Ruegeria pomeroyi DSS-3: one gene and its partner. The protein of the gene in region 1 interacts with the protein of each later gene in a pairwise test. Links are inferred from orthologs where the notes say so. Each region holds a gene or a part of one and is shown on either strand. Other genes may lie near its edges. The genes, in order: trkA and SPO_RS00390.

Region 1 (15,632 bases):
CTATCAGGTCTCGGGCGAATACGCGATGATCAAGGCGGCGGCGCAGAATGGCTGGATCGACGGCGACAAGGTGATGCTGGAAAGCCTGCTGGCCTTCAAGCGCGCCGGTTGCGACGGCATCCTGACCTATTTCGCCCCCGACGTGGCCCGCATCCTGCAAGGGTAGGTTCACGCAAACCGGCGCGGCGGGCGATATCCCGCCCAATTGCGGCAGTTGCATGATGACAGGGCGGCCGGTTCGGCGTATTGTCGCCATCAAGACCGGGAGAACCCGGCTTGTCAGGCAACATTACAGAGATCGAGAGATATGAGCAGTATCCACACTCCCCGACTGAGCCGTCGCGGCTTTGCCCTTGGCATGGCAGGTTTGACGCTCACCGCCGCCTGCGGCAATGGCGTCGGCAATTCCAACGCTTCGCAGATCGACGCCCGCGTCAACGCCACCCTGACCGAGATGTACGCCCAGTTCCCCAACACGGTCGAAATCTCGCACAAGGCGGCCGGCATGCTGGTGATGCCGCTGCTGACCGAGGCCGGTTTCGTCTTTGGCGGCGGTTATGGGCGCGGCGCCCTGCGTGTCGACGGGGTGACGGTGGATTACTACTCGGCCGTCAAGGGCAGCGCCGGGTTGCAGATCGGCGCCCAGCAATATGCCCATGTGCTGTTCTTCATGACCCAGGGCGCGCTCAGCGAATTCCGCCGCTCCAGCGGCTGGTCCGCCGGGGCCGATCTGGAATATGTGGTCAGCGATCAGGGCGACTCTCTGGCCGCCGATACCAACACGCTGCGCTCGCCGATCCTGGCCGCCGTGTTCGGGCGCGCCGGTCTGCGCGTCGGTGCGACGCTGGAAGGCACCAAATACACCCGCATCATCCCCTGATGCACGGGGCCGCGTGGGCCGCGCAACCGGCGCGGGCCTGTCACTTGGTTTGTAAGGGCGGCGGTGGCGCCGCCCTTTCGTTTTCTCCGCCAATCCCCTAATGTCACTCGGGAAATTCGAATTCAGCTCAATCACGGGTCGCTCATGGGTCTGCTCTTTCGCTGGCTACTTCGCCTTGCCGCCGGTCTGATCGCACTTGCCGTCGCGGCGGTGGCGCTGGTCTACTATCTCGCCAGCCAGTCGCTGCCCGATTACGACCAGACCCAAGAGGTGGCCGGGCTGACCGCGCCGGTCGAGATCGTACGCGACACCCATAACGTGCCGCATATCTTCGGCGCTTCGGATCCGGACGTGTTCTTTGGCCTCGGCTATGCCCATGCGCAGGACCGGCTGTGGCAGATGACCATGCTGCGCCGCACCGTTCAGGGCCGCCTGTCCGAGGTGTTCGGCCCCCGTACCGTTGCCATCGACCGGCTGTTGCGCCGGCTCGACCTGGCGCGGCTGGCGCAACAATCGGTCAGCGCCCAGGACGCCTATACCACCGCCGCGCTCAAGGCCTATGCGGCGGGCGTCAACGCCCGCCTGGCCGAGATCAACGACGAGGCGCTGGGCCGCGGCGCGCCCGAGATGTTCCTGTTCAACGCCCCCGTTGCGCCGTGGCAACCCGCCGACAGCCTGGCCATCATCAAGCTGATGGGCCTGCAACTCTCGGGCCATCTGGAGGAGGAGGTACTGCGCGCCCGAACCTCGCTGATGCTGGGCGATCCCGCGCGGCTGGTTGATATCCTGCCCGATGCCCCGGGCACCGGCACCGCCGCGCTACCGGAGTATGCCCAGCTGTTTCCGGGTCTTCCCCGCTATGCCGCTGGGCGCGATACGCCGCATGACCCGCTGATGCCGCTGCCGCGCCGGGGCCTGGCCGGGGCGTCGAACGCCTGGGCGGCGGCGCCGTCGCGCTCGGCCAGTGGCGGCACCCTGCTGGCCAATGACCCGCATCTGGGCTTTGCCGCGCCCTCGACCTGGTATCTGGCGCGGCTGGAGCTGGCCAATGGCGGCGTGATCGGCGGCACCATTCCCGGCATGCCGGCGGTTCTGCTGGGGCGCAGCGAGCGGCTGGGCTGGGGCCTGACCTCGTCCTACATGGACGATCAGGACCTGTTCGTCGAAAGGCTGAACCCCGACAATCCCGAGGAATACCTGACCCCGGACGGCTACAAGACCTTTGAAAGCCGCCCCTCGATCATCGAGATCAAGGGCGCCGCCCCGATCACCCTGACCCTGCGCTGGACCGAAAACGGTCCGGTCCTGCCCGGCAGCGTCTATGACCTGGAAACCATCACCCCGCCCGGCCATGTGATGTCGCTGGGCTGGACCATGCTTGATGCGCGCGACACCTCGATGTCGGCGGCGCTGGCGCTGATCAATGCTGGAACCGTGCAAGAAGCGATCCGCGCAAGCGAAGCCTATGTCGGCCCCTCGCAGAACCTGACGCTGGCCGACCGCGAGACGGTCGCGCTCAAGATGGTGGGCGCGGTGCCCCGGCGCGATCCCCGCCATCAGAGCCAGGGCCGCCTGCCCGCGCAGGGCTGGCGCGCCGAGAACCGCTGGCAGGGTCGGATGCCCTATGCCTCGAACCCGGAATTCGTCTCGCCGGTGGGCGGGATCCTGGGCAATACCAACAACAAGCTGCTGGAACGGCCCTTTCCCAACCATGTCTCGTTTGTCTGGGGCGACACTCAGCGGGTGACCCGCTGGCAGAAGCTGATGCAATCACGCGAGGTGCATACCCGCGACGGGTTCATCGAGGCGCAGCTGGACCCGGTCAGCCCGGCGGCGCGCACCCTGTTGCCCTTGATCGGCGCCGACCTGTGGTTCACCGGCGAGGCCGCGCCCGAGGGCACGCCCGAGCGCCAGCGCCAGATTGCGCTCTCGCTTCTGGCCGAATGGAACGGCGAGATGAGCGAGCATCTGCCCGAGCCGCTGATCTATGCCGCCTGGGTGCGGGCACTGCAAAAGCGGCTGATCACCGACGAGCTGGGGCCACTGGCCGATGAATACAAACAAGTCGAGCCGCTGTTCATCGAGCGGGTGTTCCGCGATATCGACGGCGCCTCGGTCTGGTGCGACATCCGCCAGAGCGCGCCCCGCGAAACCTGCACCGAGATCGCCCGGCTGGCGCTGGACGATGCGCTGGTCTGGATCGGCGACCGCTATGGCAGCGCGCTGGAAAGCCTGCGCTGGGGTGATGCGCATCAGGCCACCCATGACCATCCGGTGCTGGGCGAGGTGCCGGTGCTGCGCTATTTCGTGAACATCCGGCAATCGACCAGCGGCGGCGACCACACGCTGCAACGCGGGCGCACCTCGGGCGAGGACCCGGATCCGTTCCGCAACGTGCATGGCGCGGGATATCGCGGGGTCTATGATTTCGCCGATCCCGACAGTTCGGTCTTTGTCATCTCGACCGGGCAATCGGGGCATTTCCTGTCACGCTATTACGACGATCAGGCACAGCTGTGGCGGCGCGGCGAATATATCCCGATGTCACTGGATGCGGATCTGGCGCGCGCGGCGGCGGTGGGGGTGACCCGGCTGTTGCCCGCGCCCGAATAAGCGATGCAAAGCTATGCCGCCGACCTGATCGCGTTGGGGCTGTTGTTCCTGACGGGTCTGGCCGCCGATCAGCTGGGCGCGCGCAGCCGGCTGCCCCGGGTGACGCTGCTGTTGATCTGCGGCCTGCTGGCCGGCTCGGCCGGGTTCGACCTGATCCCCGAGAGCCTCGCCGCCCTCTACCCGATCATCTCGGTCATCGCGCTCAGCATGGTGGCGTTCCTGTTGGGAGGCGAGCTGTCGCTGCGCACCCTCAGCGGCCATGGCCGCGCGATCGTGGTGATCTCGGTGATGGTGGTGCTGGTGACGCAGCTGACCGTTTCGGCCGGGCTTGCGATGATCGGCATGCCGCTGGCGGCGGCGTTGATGGTGGGGGCGCTGGCCACCGCCACCGATCCGGCGGCGACGCTGGACGTGATCCGGCAGGGCCGCGCCAGCGGTGACTTTCCGCGCAGGCTCAAGGGGATCGTGGCCATCGACGATGCCTGGGGCGTGCTGCTGTTCGGGCTTGTCGCGGTGCTGGCCGGCGCGGTCGAGGGCAACGGCTCGGCCCACGGCCTGCTGGGCGGCGCGCTGGTCGAGATTGCGGGATCGGTTGCCCTGGGCCTGGCCGTCGGCCTGCCCGGCGCCTCTCTGACCGGGCGCTTGTCAGGGGGCGAGCCGCTCAGGATCGAGGCGCTGGGGCTGGTGTTCCTGACCGCGGGCCTGTCGCTGTGGCTGGATCTTTCCTATCTGATCGCGGGGATGACGGCGGGGGCGGTGATCGTCAACCTCGCCCATCACCACAAACGGGCCTTTCGCGAGATCGAACATATCGAATGGCCCTTCATGATCGTGTTCTTCATCCTGGCCGGGGCCTCGCTGGACCTCTCGGCGCTTTGGGCGGTGGGGCCGCTGCTGATGGGCTATGTGGCGTTGCGGGTGCTGGGCCGGGTGCTGGGCGGCTGGGCCGGGGCGGCATTGGCCGCAACCGCGCGGGGCGAACGCCCGTGGTACGGCCCGGCCCTGCTGCCCCAGGCCGGTGTCGCCATCGGCATGGCGCTGATCGCGGGTGATCTGTTTCCCCAATATGCCGACATGATCACCGCGCTGGCCATCGGTGCCACCGTTGTGTTCGAACTGGCCGGACCGCTGGCCGCCGCCTATGCGCTGCGCCGCGTCCGCGACAGCCGGGATCAGAGCGCCGCGTAACGCGCCGCCTGCCGAGGTGTCCACAGCACGGTCAGTCGGAACCCGTCATCACTTTGTTCCTCGGCCTGGACCACATCCTGCGCAAACAGCCAGGCGCGTCGCTTGCCATCGGCAAAGCCCAGCGTCAGCACCGCCTCGCTGCGGGTCTCGGCCAGCGCCTCGGCAATGGCTGTCAACAGCGACTCCAGCCCCTCGCCCGTCACGGCCGAGACCGCAAATAGCGAAGGATCGCGCGCGGTCCGCTCGCGCAGGGCCGCGCGCTTGTCGGGGTCGAGCAGGTCGACCTTGTTCCAGACCTCGAATTTCGGCCGTCCCTCGTCCACCCCCAGCGAGGCCAGGATGGTCTCGACATCGCGGGCCTGCTCCTCGGTCGCGGCATGGTGGATATCGCGCACATGCACGATCAGATCGGCGGCCAGCACCTCTTCGAGCGTGGCGCGGAAGGCGGCCACCAGCTCGGTAGGCAGATCCGAGATGAAGCCCACCGTATCGCTCAGGATCACCTCGGGCCCGTCGGGCAGCACCACCCGCCGCATGGTCGGGTCGAGCGTGGCGAACAGCATGTCCTTGGCCATCACCTCGGCGCCGGTCAGCCGGTTGAACAGGGTCGATTTGCCCGCGTTGGTATAACCCACCAGCGCCACGATCGGATAGGGCACCTTGGCGCGTGCCTTGCGGTGCAGCTCGCGGGTCTTGACCACCTTGTCGAGCTGGCGCTTGAGCCGCACCAGTTGTTCGTCGATGGCGCGCCGGTCGGCCTCGATCTGGGTTTCCCCCGGACCGCCCACAAAGCCCAGACCGCCCCGCTGACGCTCCAGGTGGGTCCAGGCGCGCACCAGCCGCGTCCGCTGATAGCTGAGCGCGGCCATCTCGACCTGCAACACGCCTTCGCGGGTGCGGGCGCGGTCGCTGAAGATTTCCAGGATCAGGCCGGTCCGGTCGAGTATCTTGACCTTCCACGCCTTTTCCAGATTGCGCTGCTGCACCGGGGACAGCGGCCCGTCGATCAGGACCAGCTCGACCTCGTTGTCGTGAAACAGGGTGGCCAGTTCCTCGACCTTGCCCGAGCCGAACAGATGGCCGGGATGCGGTTTGGGCAGGCGCACGATGCCCGACCCGACCACGTCAAGATCCGGCAGGGCCGCGGCCAGTGCCACGGCCTCTTCCAGCGCCGGAACCGGGTCGCGGCGATCAAGGTCGGATTTGAGTTCGGGGTGCAGCACCCAGGCCCGGGTGCGCGCCCGATCATGTTCCATCAATTGGCGTCTTCGCCCTCATACAGGCTGATCGGCTGGGCAGGCATGATGGTCGAGATCGCGTGTTTATAGACCAGCTGCGACTGTCCGTCGCGGCGCAGCAGCACACAGAAGTTGTCGAACCAGGTGATCACACCCTGCAATTTCACACCGTTGATCAGGAAAATCGTGACCGGAACCTTGGTCTTTCTGACGTGATTCAGGAATGCGTCCTGCAGATTTTGTCTGTCCGAAGCCATTTTTGTTCAATCTCGCCTTTGTTCTTGCAACGCACCGCGGACCAGCGCGCTCCCTCAGGCGGAGTATGTCGCGCGAATTTGGGATATGCCAGTCGAAAAAATACGTAACCCCTGAAAGCCGCTATCGGGCGTCAGGCTCAATTCCGCCACAGCGCGGGGGTGATCAGCGCGATAAAGGCCAGCGTTTCCAGCCGCCCGATGATCATGGCACCGCTGAGGATCAGCTTGGCCGCCGCAGGCATCTCGATCAGGCGGATCGGCTCCTGGGCGCCGATCTCGATCAGCGGGCCGGTGGTGCTGAGCGTGGCGATGCTGAGAACCATGGCGGTTTCGAAATCCGACCCCGCCGCCGCCAGCGCCAGCGCGATCGCCGCCAGCGAAATGGCGAACAGCATGAAGAACACCCAGGCGATGAACGCCCCTCCGCGTTGGATGCGGCGATTGCGCCCGGTGGCGGAACTGACCGACGAGGGGTGCACCAGCCGCTGCAACTCGCGCGTGCCATTCAGGTAGAGCGCATAGACCCGCAACAGCTTGACCCCGCCGGCGGTGGTGGCAACGCCGCCGCCGATCACCGACAGGCCCAGCAGGATCATGCCCGGTGTGCCCAATCCGGACCATTGCCGCGCCTCGGCCCAGTCGGTCGATTCAAACCCGGTGGTGCTCAGAAACGACATCACCGTGAACAGGCTGCCCCACAGTGCCCTGAGCGCCAGCGTCAGGTTCTCGCCCGAGGCGATGTCGATCGCGCCCGACCAGTGGCGCAGGAACAACAGCGCCGGAACCCCCAGCAGGATCAGCAGGCCGATGCGAAACTCGGGGTCCTGATCCAGCCGGGCATGACCGCGCATGGCGGTATCGGACGAGAAGGTAAGCCGAGACAGCGCGAAGAACATGAACAGGAACAGGATCGCCTCGCCGGTCAGGCCCGAGGCGCCGCCCGACAGCCCGCCCACCGGCGAAATGCCCGAGGTCGCCATGACCGACATCGCATGGCAGATCGCCACCAGCCCGGAATCGCCCGCCGCCAGCAGCAGGATCGCCACCACCAGCGTCAGCCCGGCATAGACCGGTGCCAGCGTTGCCGCGACGCGCAGCAGCCGGCCGCGGGGATCGACGCTTTCGCCCTGCCCCACCAGCACCCGGCCCGGCTGTCCCTGGGCCGTCACCTCGAACCCGCCCAGCGACAAGGGGGCCAGGATGGCCGAGGCCGCGATCCACATCACCAGCCCGCCCAGCCAGCCCACCTGCGCCCGCCACAGATGCAGCGGCGCGCTCAGCCGTCCGGGATCGGGGAACATCTCGGCCCCGGTGGTGGTGATGGCACTGACCATCTCGAAATAGGCGTTGAGGAAACTGGTGGTCTTGAGCGCATCGTGAAACGGCACCGCCAGAAACAGCGGCAGCACCGCGAAGGTCGACAACAAAACCGCCAACTGCCCCAGCAACCCATGACGCGAGGGTCGACCGGCGCGCGCCAGCGAGATTGTGGTGACCACCACCAGCCCCAGAATACCGGCATAGAAGAACGAACGCGACGTAGGATGATCGTTCAATGTCAGCGCATAGACCGCCGGCACCCACATCATCAGCGAGAACAGGCCCCAGATCAGCAGCGCCAGCGGCAGTTGCCGCAACAGGCCGGTTTCAGATGTCTGCCTGCGCCGCACCATCAGAAGAAGTCGATCGAGACCTGCATCAGCCTTTCGACCTCGGGCACGTCGTCGGCCATTGCAAATATGGCGATCACATCGCCCTCTTCGATGCGCAGCTCTCCGGTCGGGCGCAGCACCTTGTCGCCCTTGCGCACCGCGCCGACCAGCACCCCCTCGGGAAAGTCGATGTCGCGCAGGCGCTGGCCTGCCATGGGCGAGGTCGACAGCACCTCGGCCTCGATCACCTCGGCTTCGGCATCGCCGATGGAATAGACCTGGCGCACCCGCCCGTGCCGGATATGGCGCAGGATCGAGCTGACGGTGGTGGCGCGCGGGTTGATATAGGCGTCGATCCCCAACGGCGGCATCAGCGCCACCAGCGTCGGGTCGTTGATCAGGGCGATGGCCAGCCGACAGCCCTCGGCCTTGGCGCGCACGGCGGCCAGCATATTGGTTCGATCATCATCGGTCACCGCCAGCATCGCATCGGCGCGCGCGATCCCGGCCTCGGCCAGCAGGCCCGCATCCATACCGTCGCCATGCAGCACGATGGTGCGTTCCAGCGCCTCGGCGGCGCGTTCGGCATTGCCCCGGTCCCGTTCGATCACCTTGGCATGAATGCGGGTCTTGTGCTCTTCCAGCGCGCGAGCCACCTCCAGGCCGACGTTGCCGCCGCCTACGATCACCACACGATCCTGTTTTTTATGTGTTTTGCCAAACACTTCCATCGTTCTGCTCACGTCATCGACATGGCAGAAGACATAGCATTCATCGCCTGCAAAGATCTGGTCGCCCGGTTCCGGGGCAAACAGCGTCCCCTCGCGCCGGATCCCGACAACGATGGCGCGCAGGGTGGAAAACAGGTCGGTCAGCTGGCGCAGCGGCGTATTGATGACCGGGCTTGCCTCGTCCACCGACAGGCCCACCAGCTGCGCCTGCCCATCCATGAAGGTTTCGGTGTCAAAGGCCGAGGGCGCCGACAGCCGGCGCATGGCGGCGGCGGCCACTTCGCGCTCGGGGCTGATCACCACGTCGATGGGCAGATGCTCGCGCCGGTACAGGTCGGAATAGATGGCATTGAGATAGGATTTCGAGCGCAGCCGCGCGATCTTGCGCTGGATACCGAAGACCGAATGGGCCACCTGACAGGTGACCATATTGACCTCGTCCGAATATGTGGCGGCGATGATCATGTCCGCATCGCGCGCACCTGCCTTCTCCAGAACGTCAGGGTAAGAGGCGAAGCCGGCAATGCCCTGCACGTCCAGCGTCTCGGTGGCGCGGCGCACCAGATCGGGATTGTTGTCCACCACGGTCACGTCGTTCAACTCGCCCGACAGATGCCGCGCGATCTGCCAACCGACCTGCCCGGCCCCACAGATGATGACCTTCATTCCCTGGCCCCTTTTGCCTGAGGGTTTTTGAATGACAGAAGGCCGGGACAGGGTCAATTCAATTGTCAGGCCCCGGTTTCGGTGGCACTCTTGGCGCTATGAGAGTGCTGATCCCGACCCTTGCCGCCACAGTGATTCTAACGGGTTGCGGCCCGCTGTCGATCTATTACCGCGAGGGCGTCAGCGTCACGCGGCAGCAATCGGATACGCTCGATTGCGAGGTCAAGGCGCTGCGCGATGCGCCGGTGGCCAACAAGGTGCAGCAAAGCCCGCCGATCTTCTATCCCGGGCGCACCGTCTGCAACGCCGCCGGGCAGTGTTATACCACGCCGGGCAGCTGGGCGCCCGGCAGTGTCTATACCGTCGACGTCAATTCCGGCCTGCGCGCCCGGGTCGAGCAGCAATGCATGGCGGCCAAGGGCTATGCCCCGGTCGAGCTGCCCCGTTGCCGCGAGGCGGTGGCCGCCCAGGTACAGCCGGTGCGCGGTGCCAAACTGCCAGCGCTGGGGCCGACCTCTTGTGTGGTGACCTATCAGGATGGCTCGTTCCAGGTGGTCACGCCCCGGCCCGCAGGCTAGGGGCGCAACGCCTTCTTACTCGACCGTCTCGATCTCTTCGTCCATATGCGCCACCCGGGCACCTGACTTGCTCGAGGTGACCACGCCCAGCGATTTCAGCTTGCGGTGCAGCGCGCTGCGCTCCATCCCGACAAAGCTGGCGGTGCGGCTGATATTGCCGCCGAACCGGTTGATCTGGGTCAGCAGGTATTCGCGTTCGAACGCCTCGCGCGCCTCGCGCAGCGGCAGGGTCGCCAGCGCACCCGACAGCACCACCCGTCCCTCTTCGGCGGCCTTGTCCTCGTCGCTGGGCAATTCACGCGCCTCGATGTCGCCGGTGCCTTCGCCCAGGATCAGCACCCGCTCGATCAGGTTCTTGAGCTGGCGCACATTGCCGGGCCAGGACATGGTCTGCATCAGCGCCACCGCCTCTTCGCTCAGGGCACGCAGCGGCAGGCCCTGACCCTGATGGCACTGGTCGATGAAATGGGCGGCCAGAACCGGGATATCCTCGCGCCGATCCTCGAGCGAGGGCACCGCGATCGGCACCACGTTGAGCCGGTGATAGAGCTCCTGGCGAAAGCGTTCGGCCTGGATCTCGACCTCGAGATCGCGGTTGGTGGACGAGATCACCCGCAGGTCGACCCGCACCTTGTCAGCGCCGCCCACGCGCTGGAATTGCTGATCCACCAGCACCCGCAGGATTTTCGACTGGGTGCCCAGCGGCATGTCTGCCACCTCGTCAAAGAAGACCACGCCGCCATGGGCCTGTTCCAGCAGGCCCGGTTCGACGCCGCGCTCCTGGCTTTCGCGGCCGAACAGCATCTCTTCCATCCGCTCCGGCTCGACCCCGGCGCAGTTGACGGTGACAAAGGGCGCGTTGGCGCGGTTGGAATGGGCGTGGATATAGCGCGCGGCGATCTCCTTGCCCGCGCCCGCCGGCCCGCGCAGCATCACCCGGCCGTTGGATTTGGTCACCTTGTCAAGCTGGCCGATCATGGCGCGGAACGCCGCCGACTGGCCGATCATGTCGGCGCAGGTCACTTCGCGGCGTTTGAGCTGCGCATTCTCGCGGCGCAGGCGCGAGGTTTCCATCGCGCGCCGGATCACCACCATCAGCTGGTCGATGTTGAACGGCTTCTCGATGAAGTCATAGGCGCCCTGCTTGATCGCGGCCACCGCGATCTCGATATTGCCATGGCCCGAGATGATCACCACCGGCACATCCGGGTTGTCGCGCTTCACCGCCTTCAGGATGTCGATCCCGTCCATCCGGCTGTCCTTGAGCCAGATATCGAGGATCAACAGCCCCGGTGGTTCGGCGTTGATTTCGGCCATGCATTCGTCGGACGTGCCCGCCAGCCGGGTGGTATAGCCCTCGTCCTCGAGAATATCCGAGACCAGTTCCCGAATATCGCGCTCGTCGTCAACGATCAGAATATCACTCATGTCGGTCCTGCTTTCGCCTTGTTTCTGGCCGCCTGTCTTTGCATGGCGGTTCTGGAGGCCGGGTCGTAGCCCGGCAGACGGATGACGGCCATGGCGCCGAAATGGTCCTGGCCGTCAAAGACGGGCGCATCCTCCAGATGCAGCGTCCCGCCATGTTCCTCGATGATCTTCTTGACGATGGGCAGGCCCAGGCCTGTGCCCTCGTCGCGGGTGGTGACATAGGGTTCGAACAGGCGTGCCCGATCCTCGGGCAGGCCGATCCCGTTGTCCGCAATGGTGATCTGGCTGCCTTCGGCATCGCCGGTCAGGGTGACCCTGATTTCCGGCGCCAGCCCTTCGGGGGCACCCTTTTTCACCAATGTCTCAATCGCTTCGCCCGCGTTCTTGATCAGGTTCGTCAGCGCCTGGCTAAGCATGGTGGCATCCACATTGCCCATCAGCGGCGCTTCGGGCAGATCGGCCCTGACCCGCACATCGGGCTGGCCGGTCTGTTGCAGCAGTACCGCATCGCGCACCAGCCGGGTCAGATCCTCCTCATGCCGGTCGGGTTCGGGCATGCGGGCGAATTTCGAGAACTCATCAACGATGCGGCGCAAATCGTTGGTCTGGCGCACGATCACATCGGTCATCGATTCCAGGCTGTCGCAATCCTCTTCGTCCAGCTTGCGCGAGAACTTGCGCTTGATGCGCTCGGCGCTCAGCTGGATCGGTGTCAGCGGGTTCTTGATCTCATGCGCGATGCGCCGGGCCACGTCGCCCCAGGCCGCCATCCGCTGGGCGCTGACCAGATCGGTGACATCGTCAAAGGCGATCACATAACCTTCGAGCGTGTCATCCTCGCCGCGCCGGGTGGACATGCGCACCAGCAGGTTTTCCAGCTGCCCCTTGCGGGTCACCTTGATCTCGGCCTGCACGGTTTCCTGCCCTGCCGCGACCAGGCTTTCAAACAGCGACACGAACTCGGGCACCGCAACCGCCAGATCCAGGCTTTGTTCATCGCCCGACCAGTCCAGCAGCCGTTCGGCCGAGCGGTTGACGAAGGTTACCTTCCCCTGCGAATCCAGCCCCACCACACCCGAGGTGACCGAACTGAGCACCGAATCGAACAGCCGCCGCCGGCGTTCGATCTGGTGGGTATTCTCCAGCAGCGTGTCGCGCTGGCCCTTCAGCTGGCGGGTCATCTGGTTGAAATAGCGCCCCAGCATGGCGATCTCGTCATCGCCCGGCTCCTCGGGCACCTGCACCCCCAAATCGCCTCCGCCGACCCGCTGCGCCGCCGTCGTCAGCCGCCCCACCGGGCGCGACAGCCGTTCGGCGAACCACAGGCCCAGCCAGACCGCGGCCAGAATAAGAATCACCGCAAAGCCCAGGTACAGCAGACCGAATTCGAACAGCACCCGGCCGCGCTCGTTCTCGAGCTGCTGGTACAGGTGCACCGTCTCCTTGGTGTCGTCGAGCAGGTTCAGGATCTCGCCATCCACCACGCGGCTGACATAGAGATAGCGGTCGGGATAGGCCTGCAGCATCACCAGGGCGCGGAACTCGTTATTGTCCCAATCCTGGATGATCACATGACCGTTGGTCTGGGCGGCGCGGAACTGTTCCGGCTCGGGCTGCTCATAGTCGAACTGGTATGACCGGTCGCCACGGGCCCGAATCTCGCCGATACCGTCCACCACATAGGCCTCGCGCAGCCCGCGCTGGATCTGCCCCTGGCCCTGCGCCAGCACACCGCGCAGCTCGGCATCAGAGATGAAGAAGTTGAGCGTGCGCGCCTGATCCAGATAGCGGGCCAAGGCGCGGGCATCCTGGGTCAGCCCCTCGCGATGCTCCTGCTCATAGGCCTCGGCCGCCGCAAGCGAGCTGCCCACCACATTGCGCACCCGGTCCGAGAACCAGCCTTCGAGCCCGATGTTGAGCGTGAGCCCGGCAAAGATCGCCACCGTGATCGTCGGGATCAGCGCCAGCAGGGTGAACACCCCGATCAGGCGCAGGTGCAGGCGGGATCCCGCCGATTTCTCGCGTCGGGCGGCCACCAGACGGCCCACCTGCGACAGCACCAGCGCTGCCAGGGCCAGAATATAGACCAGATCCGCCAGAAGGATGAGTCGCAGCGTGGTCGAGCCCGCGCCCAGATCGAAGGGACCGGTCACCAGATAGGTGGCAACGGTCAGGGCCGGCCCCAGAACAACCAGGCCCAAAGTCCCGATATTGCGGGCTTTTCGCGTCTTGCGCCATTCGCTGAGCGAAAGGAACGGCCCGTTCTGTGACCGGGTTGCCACCTGCTGCCCTCATCCTGATGTGCCGCTAACGCGGCTTACCGCCATATCTCGTGGTCGTTGCCGGGTTGCGACCCGGATGCCACGCATTGTGTGGCGATATTACATCAGTTTGCGCCGCCGTGTCACCTCTATATCGAGATCGGTGATTTTCTTGCGCAACGTATTCCGGTTGATCCCCAGAAGATCGGCGCATTTCGCCTGATTGCCGCCCGACGCCTCGAGCGCGATTTCGATCAGCGGCGCCTCGACCTCGCGCAGGATACGCTGATAGAGACCCGGCGGCGGCAGCACATTGCCATGAAGGTCAAAGTATCGCTGCAGATGCCGCGCCACCGAGGCCGACAGCTTTTCGCTGTCGCCGCGCCCGCCAAGCGCGGGTTCCAGCTCGGGCTGGTTGCCCAGCACCTGCTCGACCTCGGTACGCGAGATTTCCTCGGCCCGGCTGATCAGCGACAGGCGGCGCACGGCGTTTTCAAGCTGCCGCACATTGCCCGGCCAGGAATAGATACGGAACAGCTCGGCCGCGCCGGCGCCCAGCCAGCGCTTGGGCGCGCCATCCCGTTCGGCCTTGGCCAGGAAATACTCGGTCAGCAGCGGGATATCGTCGACCCGTTCGCGCAGGGCGGGCACATGGATGGGCGCCCCGCACAGCCGGTAATAAAGGTCGCGGCGCAGCTTGCCCGCCTCCATCGCGCGGGCCGGATCGCCCTGACTGGTGGCCATGAAGCGGGGCACGTAATCGCCGGGCGCATCCATCATCCGCACGATGCGGCCCTGCAACTCGTCTCCGATATCGGCGATCTCGTCGATCAGCAGGGTGCCGCCCTTGACCCGGGCCAGCACGCGCGCCGGCCCTTCGAGGTCCATAAGATCGGAGGCGGTGACCGAGATGAAGGGCAAGGTGCGCCGGTCCGAGAAATCATGGATGGTGCGGGCGATCAGCGATTTGCCGGTGCCGCTTTCGCCCGAGATCATCACCGGCAGATCGGTGTTCATCACCTTGGCCACCAGCCGATAGAGCGCCTGCATCGCCGGGGTGCGCCCCACCAGCGGCAGCTCATCGGGACGCTCCGCGCCCTCTTCGCGCGGCTCGGAGGACACGGTGCGGCGTTTCTGTTCCAGCGCGCGCGCGGTGCGCTTCATCAGGTCGGGCAGGTCAAAGGGTTTGGGCAGGTAGTCATAGGCCTCGGCCTCGGCGGCCTGGATCGCGGTCATGATGGTGTTCTGGGCCGAGATCACGATCACCGGCAGGCCGGGCCGGTCCTGAGCGATCTTGGGCAGCATCTCCAGCCCGTTGCCATCGGGCATGACCACGTCCGAGATCACAACATCGCCCTTGCCCTCGGCCACCCAGCGCATCAGCGTGGTCAGGCTTGATGTCGCATGCACCTTGCAGCCCGCCCGCGTCAGCGCCTGGGTCAACACCGTGCGGATCGTGCGGTCATCATCGGCTACCAGAACCGTTCCATCCATCAGTTGCTCTCCTTTTCGCCGCGATCCTTCGGTACCCGGGGCAGCGACAGGCGGAACACCGTGCGGCCCGGGACCGAGTCGACGGCGATCCAGCCGTCATGGTCGGAAATGATCTTGCTCACCAGCGCCAGGCCCAGCCCGGTGCCATTCTCGCGTCCCGAGACAAAGGGGTCGAAGATATCGGCGCGAATCTCTTCGGGCAGGCCGGGGCCGTCATCGATCACCTCGACCTGAAGCGGCAGCGACTGGCCCGACCCGTCATTGCGGCGCAGGCGGAAGGAATGTTCGAAATAGGTCCTGAGGCGAATGGTGCCGCCGCCCGGCGCCGCCTCGGAAGCGTTCTTGAGCAGGTTCAGCACCACCTGCAACAGCTGGTCAGGATCGCCATAGGCCAGCGGCAGCGAGGGGTCGTAATCCTCGATGATCTTCATATGCGCGCCAAATCCGAGAAGGGCCGAGCGGCGCGCCCGGTCCAGCACATCGTGGATGTTGACCGGCTTGAAATCGGGCACGCTGAGATTGCCGAACTGTTCGACCTGTTCCAGCAGCTTCACGATCCGGCGGCTTTCCGCGACAATAAGGTCTGTCAATTCAAGGTCTTCTGGTGCGAGGTTCATGCTCAGAAGCTGGGCGGCGCCAGTGATGC
Region 2 (4,466 bases), 2.1 Mb from region 1 along the record:
CGCTTTGCCCGCCAGAATGTCGTCAAATTAGCAACACCTGCGTGCCAACTTTGGTCAGATCGAACAGCTGCGAGATATGCTCGTTGTAAAGACCGATGCAGCCGTTGGATGATCTGCGGCCGATCTTGCGCGTATCGTGGGTTCCGTGGATGCGGTAGTATTTCCAGCTGAGATACAGCGCATGGGTGCCCAGCGGGTTGTCCGGACCCGGCGGAATGTAGTCGGGCCATTCGGGATTGCGCTTCTTCATCGACGGGGTCGGGGCCCAGCTGGGGCCGACGACCTTGCGAATCACGCTGGTGCGGCCACGGCGGGTCAGCTCGTCGGTCAGTGGCACCGACGAGGGGAACAGCCGATAGACGCTCTGATCCTCGGACCAATAGTGCAGCGCCCGCGAGACGGTATCGACCAGGATGGCGCCATTGCGGGTGTTCGAGAAATAGGGCCGCCAATCCAGCGCGCGGAAGCTGGAGGTGTTGCGACGGACCGGTGCCTCGGGCTCGGGCGCGGGGCGCAGGGGGTCTTCGGGGGTGAATTGGGCCAGCGCAGGGGTGCCGAGCGCTGTGGCGGCACCGACAAGAAAGCTACGCCGGGTCGAAAGGGTGGTGGGTTTCTTGACCATCAAAAGGACCTTTACGCAGAAATTCACAGGATGATGTACATAATATGGCCTAAGGGACGCAGTCGCAAATCAATCTGCGCCGATATCGGGGCCATGATCGAGGCAGGGTTTGCATCGGCCCCTGTCAAAGGTTATCTGAGTGGCCGACAATAGGATGCGGTGTGACCATGACACGACTGATTTCCCTTCTCCTTGCCGGCTTTCTGGCGCTGGCCGCCTGTACCGATACCGGAGGGTCTGGGCAGCTTGGCTCGGACGGCAAACCTTTGCCCAAGGTCTACCGGATTCGGGGTGATGCCTCGAAACTGCAGTTCAGAATGCTTGATTCGGTCAACGCGCTGCGCCAGGCCTCGGGTCTGGGTGTCGTGCAGCTCAGCCCCGAGCTGAACGCCGCCGCAGCCACTCATGCCCGCGACATGTCGGTGCAGAACCGGCCCTGGCATTTCGGTTCGGACGGGTCCTCGCCGATCGATCGTGCCCGCCGTGCCGGATATACCGGCATCTTCCTGGGCGAGGCGATCTCGGAGACTTACGAGACCGAGGTCGAGACCCTGGCCGCCTGGATGGAAGAGCCGGGCTCGCGGTCGGTCATCCTCGACCCCAAGGCGATCATGATGGGCTTTGCCTGGTTCCAGGAGAACAACGGCAAGATCTGGTGGGCGCTGGAAATGGGGTCCTGACCCCGACGCGACGTCACTAACGGAAAAGGGCCCCGTCGGGGCCCTTTGTCGTTTCTGCGCTGGCCTGTCACGCCGCTTGAAGCGGGTGTGATTCGGTCAGGATGGCATAGAGCTTGGTCGGATCCGGGTTGGCGCGCAGCTTGGTGCAGACCGCCTGCTCGCGCAGGGTGCGCGAGACCAGCGCCAGCGCCTTGAGATGTTCGACACCGGCGTCTTCGGGCGCAAACAGCGCAAAGGCCAGGTCGACCGGCTGACGGTCGACAGCGCCGAAATCCAGCGGCTTTTCCAGCAGGACAAACACGCCCGCCACCTGATCCAGGCCCGCGACGCGCGCATGCGGCAGCGCGACGCCATGGCCGACTCCGGTCGGGCCCAGGCTTTCACGCTCGAGCAGGGCCTCGAGGGTTTCCTGAGCGTCCAGCTTCAGGGTGGCCTCGGCCAAGTCCGTGATTTCCTGAAATAATCTTTTCTTGCTCGATGCGGCACCGATGACGCGGACCGCGTTTGGTTTGAGGATGCTCGAAAGCTCCATAAGGTCTTGCTCCTCGCGCGCGCCGCGAGGTGGGCCGGGCGCGCGCAGTTCGTGTCTTGCCTATTACGGATCGATCCAGCCGATATTGCCGTCTTCGCGGCGATACACGACGTTCAATCCGTCCTTGCTTTCATTCCGAAATACCAGCACCGGGGCGCCAGCCAGTTCCATCTGCATCACGGCTTCACCCACTGACAGCGATGGAATCTTGGTCTCCATCTCGGCGACGATCATCGGTTGCAGCGAGTCGGGCTCGCTTTGCGCGTCCGGTTCTTCAGAAGCGAGGATATAAGACGAGGCTCCGAAGAGTTCAACCGGCTCGGCCCGGTCCTTGTGGTGGTCCTTCAGCCGCCGCTTGTAGCGCCGCAACTGCTTGTCCATCTTCTCGCAGCACCCATCGAAGGCGGCATAGATCTCGGTCGCATGCGCCTTGGCCTGGGCGGTCAGACCGGTCGACAGATGCACGGTGGCTTCGCATACATATTCATGCGCCGAACGGGAAAACACGACATGAGCGTCGGTCGGACGCTGCGCATATTTCGACACCACCTCGCCCAGCTCGGTCTGAACATGACTTTGCAGGGCAGCACCGATGTCGATCTGTTTTCCGCTGATTTGATAACGCATGTGATCTCCTTCACAAAATTCACCCTTATTCACGCCGCGAAATACGGCTTGCCTGTTATTTTCGGGTGACGGGAATTGACGAGGCGCCGGGTTGTGGCCGTTTGTTCCCTTCTCCGAAGGGGTGACCAGAAACAGCTTCGATCCAGCGCTTTGCCATACCCCAATTGAGGCAAGAGACGCGCCCGCTGTCAATGGCAACCGCGCGGGCGCGACATGATTTCCATCGGGGTGGCGGGTCTTTGCAGGCGATCAGGAGATGCGGAAGTTCTCGCCCAGATAGACGCGGCGGACATTCTCGTTCTCGACCACTTCCTCGGGGCTGCCCGACATCAGCACCTGCCCGTCATGCAGGATATAGGCGCGGTCGACGATCTCGAGCGTTTCGCGCACGTTGTGATCGGTGATCAGCACGCCGATGCCCCGATTCCTGAGATCCGAGACAAGGTGGCGGATGTCGCCGACGCTGATCGGGTCGACCCCGGCAAAGGGTTCGTCAAGCAGCAGGTATTTCGGATCGGCGGCCAGGCAGCGGGCAATCTCGACCCGGCGGCGCTCGCCACCCGACAGCGCCAGCGCCGGGGCGCGGCGCAGGTGTTCGATCGAGAAATCCGACAGCAGCTCTTCGAGCCGCTCACGCCGCTTGTGGGCGTGTTTCTGGGTGATATCGAGAACCGACAGGATGTTGTCCTCGACGCTGAGACCGCGAAAAATCGACATTTCCTGCGGCAAATAGCCGATCCCCATCCGGGCGCGGCGATACATCGGCAGGGTGGTCACGTTCTGGCCGTCGATGCTGACCTTGCCGGCCTCGGGAAAGACCAGCCCGGCGACCGAATAGAACGTGGTCGTCTTGCCCGACCCGTTCGGCCCCAGCAGCGCCACCACTTCGGATCGGCCAAGCGTCATGGTGACGTCGCGGATCACGGTCTTCTTGCGATAGGATTTGCGCAACTTCTCGATTCGAAGGCCCGAGGATCCCTCGGTCACGGTCAGCTGGGGCTTGCTCATCAGTCGCTGCCCGAGTTGAGGATGGTTTTCACCCGCCCGACCATCTGGGCGGTGCCCGAGGTCAGGTTGACGGTCATCTTGCCCGAGCTCAGCGCATTCTTGCCCTGGGTCAGCAGGACATCGCCGGTCATCACGATGACACCGGTGCCGATGGTGTAATCGGCGCGCTGGGCCTGGGCGGCGTCGGACCCGCTGACCAGCACCACGTCGCCGGTTGCCTCCAGCCGTTCGATCCCCGAGGCCTCCTGATTGTAGATCACCAGCACCCGTTTGGCCGACAGACGCATCTCGCCCTGCGAGACCAGCACATTGCCCTGGAACTCGGCCGAGCCGTCCTCCTGGCTCACATCCAGACTGTCGGCGGTCACCTCGACCGGCAGCGTCGGGTCGGCCTTGACCGCGCCGAATGCAACCTTGGTGCCCTCGGCCTGGGCCGCAACGGCACCAAGGGCAAGGACGAGGCCCAGGATCAATGCACGAATTTCGATCACACGTTATCTTTCCGCAGCTTTGGGGTCATATAGCAGCTTCACGCCATTCTTGAAACGAATATGGATAGGGCCGTCCTCGTTTTCAGCCCCCATTTGCATAGAACCTGCTGTAAACTCTCCGATAGGTCCGGTTCCGCGCACGTTGCCGGGGGTTTCGCCGGATATTCCGCTCAGCCCTGCGTTGAGCTGATCGGTGGTCACCGTCAGCCCGTCCGACGTCGTGATCACCACATTGCCGGTGAAGATCGCCAGATCCTTGTCCAGTTGCACGGTGCCCAGATCCGAGGTCAGCCGGATACGCTTGCCACCGAGCAGAAGCAGTTCGGCGATCAGGTCGGTCGCCTCGGCAGGTGCGTTCTCGCCGCCCGGGCGGGCCAGCGTCGCCTGCACCTGGATCTGCTCGCCCTTGGGGGTGACTGCCGTAAAGAACGGGCCGGTGATCTGCTGGCCGCGGGTGCGGTCGGCGATCTCATCCTCGGCAAAGGGAATCGGGGCCACGGAATCGG

Evidence for each region.
Region 2: the proteins of trkA (region 1) and SPO_RS00390 interact in binary tests that used the Escherichia coli proteins (3 or more experiments, as listed by UniProt). The link is inferred for Ruegeria pomeroyi DSS-3 from one-to-one orthologs.

The regions. Positions count from the first base shown.
Region 1 is NC_003911.12:2,211,425-2,227,056, forward strand. The notes cover bases 7,038-9,959. They hold trkA (Trk system potassium transporter TrkA), read right to left. Parts: upstream 9,226-9,959; coding sequence 7,849-9,225; downstream 7,038-7,848. Other genes in these bases: SPO_RS10560 (TrkH family potassium uptake protein), read right to left, coding at 7,038-7,849; SPO_RS10570 (hypothetical protein), read left to right, coding at 9,324-9,803; SPO_RS10575 (sigma-54-dependent transcriptional regulator), read right to left, coding at 9,819-9,959. Outside these bases: hemB (porphobilinogen synthase), read left to right, coding at 1-166; SPO_RS10535 (YSC84-related protein), read left to right, coding at 308-880; SPO_RS10540 (penicillin acylase family protein), read left to right, coding at 1,025-3,493; SPO_RS10545 (cation:proton antiporter), read left to right, coding at 3,497-4,681; GTPase HflX, read right to left, coding at 4,666-5,937; RNA chaperone Hfq, read right to left, coding at 5,937-6,176; more of SPO_RS10560, read right to left, coding at 6,314-7,037; more of SPO_RS10575, read right to left, coding at 9,960-11,231; SPO_RS10580 (sensor histidine kinase NtrY-like), read right to left, coding at 11,228-13,513; SPO_RS10585 (sigma-54-dependent transcriptional regulator), read right to left, coding at 13,613-14,986; SPO_RS10590 (two-component system sensor histidine kinase NtrB), read right to left, coding at 14,986-15,632. UniProt on the Escherichia coli protein: Part of the constitutive potassium transport systems TrkG and TrkH. May regulate the transport activity of TrkG and TrkH systems. Binds to NAD(+) and NADH.
Region 2 is NC_003911.12:75,826-80,291, forward strand. What follows is about bases 103-2,929. They hold SPO_RS00390 (PTS sugar transporter subunit IIA), read right to left. Parts: upstream 1,835-2,929; coding sequence 1,370-1,834; downstream 103-1,369. Other genes in these bases: SPO_RS00380 (L,D-transpeptidase), read right to left, coding at 103-622; SPO_RS00385 (CAP domain-containing protein), read left to right, coding at 790-1,302; hpf (ribosome hibernation-promoting factor, HPF/YfiA family), read right to left, coding at 1,898-2,461; lptB (LPS export ABC transporter ATP-binding protein), read right to left, coding at 2,711-2,929. In the rest of the region: more of SPO_RS00380, read right to left, coding at 23-102; more of lptB, read right to left, coding at 2,930-3,469; SPO_RS00405 (LptA/OstA family protein), read right to left, coding at 3,469-3,960; SPO_RS00410 (hypothetical protein), read right to left, coding at 3,964-4,466. UniProt on the Escherichia coli protein: Seems to have a role in regulating nitrogen assimilation.